Regions from separate parts of the Streptosporangium sp. 'caverna' genome, predicted to be linked through region 3. Evidence: riboswitches for the same ligand, from Rfam matches in the RefSeq annotation. Region 3 holds a riboswitch; each other region holds the start of a gene.
The links. Region 3 has a riboswitch for S-adenosylmethionine ahead of thrC (threonine synthase). Riboswitches for the same ligand answer to the same signal wherever they lie in the genome.
Positions count from the first base shown of each region.

Region 1 (3,048 bases), 3.3 Mb from region 3:
TCGCGGCCGAGCCATTCGGCGAGGGAGGGTCCGGGACGGATCGGGCCCTCGCACTGGACCGACTCGTCGGTGAACAGCGTCACGTCGGCGGCGGTGGAGTTCATCCAGAGCAGGTCGGGCTGCTCCTTGCGCCAGACCCGGCCGCCGCCCGGCGGGTAGGGGTCTATCACGTGGATGTCCAGCGACGGCCAGCTCAGCAGTTCGGCCGCGTTGGCGCAGATCCGCTCCACCAGGCAGGTGCCGGTCGGCCCCGCGCCGACGACGGCGACCGCGCTCATAAGGCCCCCTCCCTCGACGGACTCGACGGACTCGACGGACTCGACGGACTCGACGGACTCGACGGACTCGACGGGGCGAGGGTCGCGAAGGCTCCGCGCCCGCTCATACGGCGGCTCTGTGATGGGACTGCTCCCAGTCGGCCCGGAACGGCTGGACCGGGATCCGCCAGGGGTCGGTCTCCCCCGCCGGAGTGGAGAGCGCGGTGAGGTCGGTGTTCTCCCGGAAGGCGGGATGCTGGTAGAGGTCCCTGGCGTAGGCCCACAGGTTGGGGAACGCGGTCAGCGGGCGCTCGCTGATCCTGGCCGCCGGGTTGTCGCTCACATCGAACCGGAGCAGCGTCGGCCAGAGCCTGACATCCGCCTCGGTGATCCCCGAGCCGAACAGGAACCTGCGGTCGGCGAGCCGGGCGTCGAGCTCCTCCAGGAAGGCGATCACGGCCTGCCGCGCCTCGCCGTACTCCGCCTCCGTCGTGGCCGACCCGACGCGGCCGGCCGCGGTGTTGACGTACTCGTAGATCCTCGCGTTGAGCGCGTCGATCTCCGGGCGCAGCTCCTCGGGGTAGAGGTCGGCCTCGGGATCGCCGTCGAACCGGGTGCCCAGGTCGATCGTGATGTCGGGGAAGTTGTTGCTCACGATCCGCCCGGTCTCCCTGTCCCACAGCGCCGGCACCGAGACGTGCCCGTCGAACCCCGGCTCGGTCGCCTCGTACGCCTCCCTGAGCGTGGCGAACCCGTTCACCGGGTCGGCCCCGCGCCGCTCGCGGAACGCCCATCCCCGCCCGTCGCGCTCGTCGTCCACGTAGGACAGCGAGACCACGTCCTCCAGTCCCCTGAGCGAACGGACGATCGCCGCACGCTGCGCGTAGGGACAGACCGCCGCGACGTAGAGGTGGTAGCGCCCGGGCTCGGCGGGAAACTCGGGCGTCCCGATCCGTCCCTGGAAGGGGTAGCGGGGGCCGGGACGGCCGCCCGGCCGGTAGCGGCCGTAGGTGTCGAGGTCGACGGGGCCGGCGTAGTTGAGTGTGATCTCGGACATGTGGTGCTCCCAGGCATGTCTCGGTAACCCGGTGAGGGGTTCGCGCTTGCGGCACGCCCACCGTGCCGCCAGGTCTCTCCCCGGGGGCACCCCGCCGCGGTGCGAGGGTTGCCGGTCAGCCAGCCGGGGCTTTGCACTGACACTCTTAACCTAGTTAGAAGGTAGGAAATACATAGATCTATGTCAAGCCTTAAAGTCGAGGGATGTCACATGAGATCGTTAATGTGGTCTACCGCAAGTACGACGGGTCTCTGCACTGGCACCATCCCAGCCTGCTCCTCGGCGAGGACGAGCACGGCGTGTGGATCGGCTGCACGGCAGGCTCGGGCGCCCGCAAGGGCGACGGGCCCGTGGTCCCCTCAGCCTCCGCGTTCGTGATGCTCTTCCCCCGGGACGGCTGGTGGACGGCCTCCTTCAACGCCCTCCCGAACAGGGTCGAGATCTACTGCGACATCGCGACGGTGCCCCAGTGGAGCGACGGCGAGGTGACCATGGTCGACCTGGACCTCGACGTGATCCGCATGCGCGACGGCCGGGTCATCCTGGACGACGAGGACGAGTTCGAGGAGCACCAGGTCCGCTACGCCTATCCCCCCGACGTCATCGAGAACGCCCGCACCACGGCCGCCCGGCTGATGGAGGCGGTCCGCACCCGCGCCGCCCCCTTCGGCGCCGCGCCCCACTGGCTGGCTCAGGTGACCTGAGCCGCCCCGCCTCCAGTCCAGGGTGACCTGCCCGGTCTCCGGTACGGCCCGGCCACCCGGCGCCACCCGCCGACCACACCCCGCTCCGTCGCCCCACGCTCCTGCGGTGCTCACCGCCGATCGCCGCAACGCCCGCACGTCCAACACGTCCAAGGCCCGGCCGGCTCGCCGCCGCGCGAGCCGGCCGGGCGGTCTGTGGCGGGTCTACAGCGGAGGGAAGCCGGGGGCGCGGCGTTCCAGGAAGCTGGCGACGCCCTCGGCGAAGTCGGGCCGGGAGAAGGCCTCCACCATCTTGCGCGCCGCCGCGGACTCCGACGACTCCAGGGTCTCGCTCCAGTCGCCCCAGATCTGACGCTTCATCACGGCCATCGACGCCGGCGAGCTGAAGGCGGCCAGCTCGCGGGCGTAGGCCGTGGCCTCCTCCAGCAGGCTCTCCCGGGACACCGACCGGTTGACCAGACCCAGCTCGTAGGCCTCGGCCCCGGAGAAGGTGCGGCCCGACAGCAGCAGGTCCATGGCCTTGGCATGGCCGATGAGCCGGGGCAGGATCCACGACAGGCCGTACTCGGCGATCAGGCCGCGCCGGGCGAAGGCGGTGGTCCACTTCGCCTCGTCGGCGGTGAAGATCAGGTCGCACATCAGGGCGTGGACCATGCCGAGCCCGGCGCAGGCGCCGTTGACCGCGGCGATGATCGGCTTGCGGATCGTGGTCGGGAAGGTGTTGGGGCGCTTGTCCGGCTCGCCCCTGTAGGAGCCGTCCTGGATGGAGCTGAGCGTCTGGAAGTCCGCCCCGGCGCAGAAGCCCTTCCCCGCTCCGGTGACGACGATCACCCGGACCTCGGGGTCCAGCTCCGCCTCGGCCAGCTGGTCGAAGTAACGCCGCCCCATCTCGGCGGTCCAGGCGTTGAGCCTGTCCGGCCGGTTGAACGTCAGCGTCAGCACGCCCCGCTCGATCGACGACAGCACCAGATCGACCATCTCGTCCCCTTCCGGGAGCCCCCTTTCCCGGAGGCCTTCCGCACGAGAGCTC
Region 1 covers NZ_CP029711.1:2,166,906-2,169,953, reverse strand. The annotation lists gene DKM19_RS09665 (FAD/NAD(P)-binding domain-containing protein) at 1-278, opposite strand, end outside; gene DKM19_RS09660 (glutathione S-transferase C-terminal domain-containing protein) at 382-1,314, opposite strand; SAM riboswitch class IV at 1,352-1,465, opposite strand; gene DKM19_RS09655 (DUF402 domain-containing protein) at 1,518-2,018, shown strand; gene DKM19_RS09650 (enoyl-CoA hydratase) at 2,223-2,996, opposite strand.
Region 1: another riboswitch for S-adenosylmethionine. It lies ahead of DKM19_RS09660 (glutathione S-transferase C-terminal domain-containing protein); the one in region 3 lies ahead of thrC (threonine synthase).

Region 2 (3,048 bases), 390 kb from region 3:
TGGCCGGACTTGCCCTCCAGGCTGTCGTGCACCTCGAAGACGCTCTTGCCCAGCAGGAACAGCCCGCCGAGTATCAAAATCAGATCGCGCCCGGATATCCCCTGCCCGAAGACCTCGAAGAACGGCGATGTGAGTTTCACCACCCACGACAGCGCGAACAGCAGGGCCAGTCGGCTGACCAGGGCGGCCATGAGGCCGAGCTTGCGGGCTTTGTCACGCTGCTCGGGAGGGAGCTTTCCTGCGAGGATCGAAATGAAGATGATGTTGTCGATGCCCAGGACGATCTCGAGCGCGACAAGGGTGAAGAACCCTATCCATATCTCCGGGTTGGTCACCCAGTCCATTGATTCCTCCTTGGTCGGCCGGCGGCCGGGACGCTTTGCCGACTGACTGCCTCGACGACTGGGGGACGCTCTGAGTTCCTTCCCGGGAATAAACACTGATCACATTCGACACATGTGGGCACCGTCGGGCGGTCCCGGGAAGCGCCGGGACACACCCGGACAGGTCATCAGGAAGACCGCCGGGCATGACACGGAACGCGCTCGGACAGGCCGTGGGAGGACCGCCGGACACGACGCGGAACGCACTCGGACAGGCCGCAGGAAGATCACCGGACCTGACCCGGCACGCGCTCGGACAGGCCGTGGGAGGACCGCCGGGCACGACGCGGAACGCATTCGGACGAGCCATCGGGGAGACGACCGGGCCTCACGCGGAATCGCCAGTGGAACGTATTCGGACAGGCCATCGAGGGGGCGGCCGAACGCGATGCGGACCGACGCCGGCCACATTCAGTACTTGCAGGGCACGGTCAGGCGTCGGTTATAGTTCCCAGGTAGGTCATGAGTGCCAGTGACAAGCCCCGGCTCGCTGGCCGGCAACCCTCGCGTCCGCGGCGGGGTGCCCCGGGTGAGGACCTGGCCCGGCACGTCGCGTGTCGGGCAAGCGCGGGCTCCATGCACCAACGCCATGGGTTGGGGTCCGATGACCTCGAAGGAGACCTGGCGTGTCCACACTGACGATTTTCACCCCCGCCTCCACGCCCGTGACCGCCCCGGCGCCCCAGGTGCCCTCGGAGCGGCGGATTCCCGCGGTGCTCGGCTCCGACCTGGAGGTCCCGGTCAGGGGCGGCAGGCTGGTCCCCTACGCCAACCTCGACTACGCCGCCAGCGCGCCCTGTCTGGAGCCGGTGAGCGCCGCCGTCACCGCCGCGCTCCCGGCATACTCCAGCGTCCATCGCGGCGCCGGGTACGCGTCCCAGCTCACGACGGCCCGCTACGAGCAGGCCCGGCACACCGTCCGCGCCTTCGCCGGCGCCCGTCCCGACGACTCGGTGATCTTCACTCGCAACACCACCGACGCGACCAACCTGCTGGCCCGCAGCCTGCCCGAGGGGACCACCGCCGTGGTCTTCGACACCGAGCACCACGCCTCGCTCCTGCCCTGGGGCACCGCCGTACGGCTCGGGATTCCCGCTTTTCCCGGCGAGGCCGTCCGCGCCGCCGACGAGGCCCTCGCGGAGATCGACGGTCCGAAGCTGCTGGTCGTCACCGCCGCCTCCAACGTCACCGGCGAGCTCTGGCCGATCGCCGCCCTGGCCCACATCGCCCACCGCCACGGCGCCCGCATCCTCGTCGACGCCGCCCAGCTCGTCCCGCACCGCCGCCTCAACCTGACGGCGCTCGACCTGGACTACGTGGTCTTCTCCGGTCACAAGCTCTACGCCCCGTTCGGCACGGGCGCCCTGATCGGCCGCTCGGACTGGCTGGCGGAGGCGGAGCCGTACCTCAAGGGCGGCGGCGCGGTGAAGGCCGTGAACGACGACGAGACCGAGTGGCACGAGGACCCCGAGGCCCGCCACGAGGCCGGCACCCCGAACGTCCTGGGCGCCGTCGCGCTGGCCGCCGCCTGCGACGCCCTGACCGCCACCGGCTGGACCGTACTGCTCCGCGAGGAGGAGCGCCTCCTGAACCGCCTGCGCGCCGGCATCACCGCGGTCCGGGGCGTGCACGAGCTCTCCCTGTGGGGCCCCGACCACCCCCGCGTCGGCATCGTCTCCTTCGTGGTCGAGGGCTTCACCGCCCGCGAGGTCGCCGAGGCCCTGTCCGGCGACTACGGCATCGGCGTACGCGACGGCAAGTTCTGCGCCCACCCGTTCGTCCGCCACCTCCTCGGTACCGCGGACGGCGGCTGCGACGACGTCACCGCCTCCGCCGTCCGCGCCTCCATCGGCATCGGCACCACCGAAGAACACGTCGATCGTCTGATCACCGCTCTGCAGGATCTTGTGTCGCGCGGATGACGTGGCAGCATGGGTCTTATGACTGAGCCCCATGCCGAAGGCGCGCCCCGGACGGTAAGCGTGGGCATCGGGGCCGGAGCGGAGGCCGTGCCGGAAACGCACGGCAAGGAGCTCGCGACCGAGGACATGGTCCTCAACATCGGGCCGCAGCATCCGTCCACGCACGGGGTGCTGCGGCTGCGGCTCACGCTGGACGGCGAGCGGATCAGCTCGGCCGAGCCGGTCGTGGGCTACATGCACCGCGGCGCGGAGAAGCTGTTCGAGGTGCGCGACTACCGGCAGATCATCGTGCTGGCCAACCGGCACGACTGGCTGTCGGCCTTCTCGAACGAGCTGGGCGTCGTGCTCGCGGTGGAGCGGATGCTCGGCATGGAGGTGCCGGTCAGGGCGGTCTGGACGCGCACCCTGATGGCCGAGCTCAACCGGGTGCTGAGCCATCTGATGTTCCTGGGGTCCTACCCGCTGGAGCTCGGCGCGATCACCCCGGTCTTCTACGCGTTCCGGGAACGTGAGACCCTCCAGGCCGTGATGGAGGAGATCTCCGGCGGTCGCATGCACTACATGTTCAACCGGGTCGGCGGCCTCAAGGAGGAGCTGCCCCTGGGCTGGGCGAACCGGGTCTCCCGGGCCGTCGCCGACGTACGGCGGCGGCTGCCCGACATCGAGAACCTGATCGTCGGAAACGAGATCTTCGTCGCTCGCACGCGCGGAGTGGGCGTCCTGGACCGCGAGACGATCATGCA
Region 2 covers NZ_CP029711.1:10,573,292-10,576,339, forward strand. The annotation lists gene DKM19_RS45690 (TerC family protein) at 1-344, opposite strand, end outside; SAM riboswitch class IV at 842-957, shown strand; gene DKM19_RS45695 (aminotransferase class V-fold PLP-dependent enzyme) at 1,010-2,305, shown strand; gene DKM19_RS45700 (NADH-quinone oxidoreductase subunit D) at 2,324-3,048, shown strand, end outside.
Region 2: another riboswitch for S-adenosylmethionine. It lies ahead of DKM19_RS45695 (aminotransferase class V-fold PLP-dependent enzyme); the one in region 3 lies ahead of thrC (threonine synthase).

Region 3 (3,048 bases):
AAGATGCCCTCGGTCCTGGCCAGCAGCCGGATCGCGTCGACGATCTCGGTGTCCGTGACGTCCTCCACCGCACCGCCGGTGCGCCGGGCGATGTCCAGCACGTAGGGGCCGTCCGCCGGGTTGCCGATCGCCAGCGACTTGGCGATCGTGTCCGGCTTGACCGGGCGGATCACGTCGAGGCCCGCCTTGTAGGCGGTGGAGACCGGCGAGCACCCCTCCGCCTGGGCCGCGAAGATCTTGTAAGGCTTCTCCTCGACGAGGCCGAGACCGATCAGCTCCTTGAAGGCCTTGTCGATCTTCGTGAGCTGGGAGCCGGACGCGACGGGGATGACGATCTGGTCCGGGATCCGCCAGCCGAGCTGCTCGGCGATCTCGTAGGCCAGGGTCTTGGAGCCCTCCGCGTAGTACGGGCGAAGGTTGACGTTGGCAAAGCCCCACTGGTCGCCCAGCTCGTCGCCGATGAGCTCGGAACAGAAGCGGTTCACGTCGTCGTAGGTGCCCTCGATGGCGATGAGCCTGCCCCCGTACACCGAGGCCATGACGATCTTGGCTTCCTCCAGGTCCGCGGGAATGAACACGCAGGCGTCCAGCCCGGCGCGGGCGGCCGCGGCGGTGACCGCGCCTGCCAGGTTGCCGGTGGAGGAGCAGGAAAGGGTGTGGAAACCGAAGTTACGAGCCGCCTCGACGGCCATGGCCACCACGCGGTCCTTGAAGGAGTGCGTGGGATTGCCGGAGTCGTCTTTCACGTGCAGCGAGCGGATGCCCAGCTCGCGGGCGAGGTTGTCGGCCTTGACGAGCTTGGTCCAGCCCGGGGCCATGTTGGGCTTGGAGGTCACATCGACCGGAACCGGCAGCAGGGAACGGTAGCGCCAGATGTTGGTCGGTCCCTCGGCGATCTGCTCCCGGGTCACGCGCCCGAAGTCATAGGCGATCTCGAGGGGTCCGAAACACTCGATACAGGCGAAGATCGGACCGAGGTCGTAGCGGGCACCACATTCGCGACAGGAGAGAGCCACGGCGGGGCCGAAGTCGAGCGAGGTGGTGTTTTCGGTGGTTGCGAGCGCCATGAAGGGAGGCCTTTCCCTCATCTTCGTCTGCGACCACCCTGGTCACAGACCGGAATTGGCACCTGTCTCGGCTGACCTCGTCAGATTACGAGTCTTGAACCGAGATGGTTGCCGGGGCTTCGCAGGGCCGGTCCCTCCACCCCTCTGGATGAGCAAATATTCAATTAGGGGCCTGACGAGCAGGTCCTACGCACTCTACCCCGCCCTACCGCGATCCTGACCACTCGTCTCACTTTTCGAGACATGGCGTGTTGCCTGTCGGACGGCCTCTCTCCGATCGTCCACCCGTGGGTCCCACGCCGACACACTCCGTGTCGGTGTGGCGTCCACGTTTATGTGGCGCAATCGACATAATGAGACGACCGGCCCGGTCAGGACGGGTGCCTGGATGCCTTCGCGCCGGCGCCCCGCGGACACCGGCCCTCCGACGCCACCCACGTGTCTGTCGCCCGGCGAGAGCACGCCGCCAATGTCCCACGCCGCCAATGTCCCGTGTCCGTCCGGCAGGAGAAACACATGCGTTTTGCTGTACGAATGGGAACGGCGGCCGCCCTCGTGATGGGCCCGATCATGCCCGCCGAGGCGCTCGACATCCCGTCCGTGACCGTCCGGAGGGTCGCCGAGGACCCGCCCCCGTCCAACAAGAACATCAACAACTCCAACACCTCCGGGAAGGACGGCGGCGGCTCCTCCGGGAAAGCCTCGTCCTCCGGGAGCGACGGCTCCTCCGCGAACAACACCAACAACAACGGGATCCCGCCCGCGTTGAAGAACGTCACGTCGCTCCGGGTCCTGCCCTGGAACCCCCGCCAGAACAACAATGTCCGGATATTTGTGCACTGTCCTCCCGTGTCGAACCACGCGATCATCGGTTCCACCGCGTTCAATCTCAAGGGTTCGCGGCGGATCTACCGGGAGGTGGGGCTGGGGCTCTCCGACAGGGGTCTCGGACGCCGCAGCGCCGGCATCTCCTATTTCGCCCTGCTGGGATATCACGAGGTCTGCCTGAAGTGCGTGAAGGTCACGATGAACCAGCAGACTCGCCTCAGGAGGATCCGCGTGGTCGGCCGGGACTCCGCCTCTCTCCTGGTGCGCAGGTTCAGTTTCGAGCAGTTCTTCGACTGACCGCGCCCCGGACGTTGATCTCCCAGGAGCGCGATCGCCACGGCGGGAGGGAGGTCACGGCGTCTTGTAGGTCAGCTTGTAGGAGCCGGAGCCGCTCGCGGAGACCACCCGGTAGCGGTAGTACCCGGGCATGCCGGTGTAGCTGATCTTCTCATCGGGGTTCGGGCTGTCAGAGGTGGCGACGGTGCTCCAGGCCGAGCCGTTGCGCTTCTCCAGGAAAAGGTCGAAGTCGATACCGCTGTCGGCGTCCAGGCAACCGGAGTGCAGGCCGGCGACGGTCGTCTCGTAATACTGGCCGGTCGGCTCGTAGACGGGTTGATCGCCTTCGTTCAGGACGCCGGTGACGTTCTTCGGCAGGCCGGTGCAGGTGCTCTCGTCCGGCGGGACGGCGTTGCTGTCGGTCACCAGGGTCAGGCCGTACGTCGTGAGGATCTCGTTGATCGGCTGAAAATAGGTGATACCACCGTCGACGCAGTCGCCGGAACCGCCGGAGGTCACACCCTGGGCCTGGTCCACCGAGATGAAGGAACCCCCCGAGTCACCGGGCTCGGCACACACACTGGTACGGGTCACCCCGAAAACCGTGCCCTGAGGATAGGTGACACTGGCGTCGCGCTGCCGGATGACACCGCACTGCCAGTCGGTGGTGGAGCCCGATCGGCAGACCGAGGCGCCCTCGATCGCCTCCCTGGAACCGGCGACGGGTACGGTGCCGCCGCTGCCGTTGTTCACCACCGGTCTGAGCATCCAGTTGGCGTTCACCGCGATCCAGGCGGCGTCGTCGACCGGGAAGCTCGACGCCTGGAAGACACCCTGGGGGGCGCGGTTGAAGCCCGCGGTGGCGTCGCCCTTCTTG
Region 3 covers NZ_CP029711.1:10,187,723-10,190,770, forward strand. The annotation lists gene thrC (threonine synthase) at 1-1,067, opposite strand, end outside; SAM riboswitch class I at 1,082-1,222, opposite strand; gene DKM19_RS44005 (hypothetical protein) at 1,584-2,192, shown strand; gene DKM19_RS44010 (S1 family peptidase) at 2,247-3,048, opposite strand, start outside.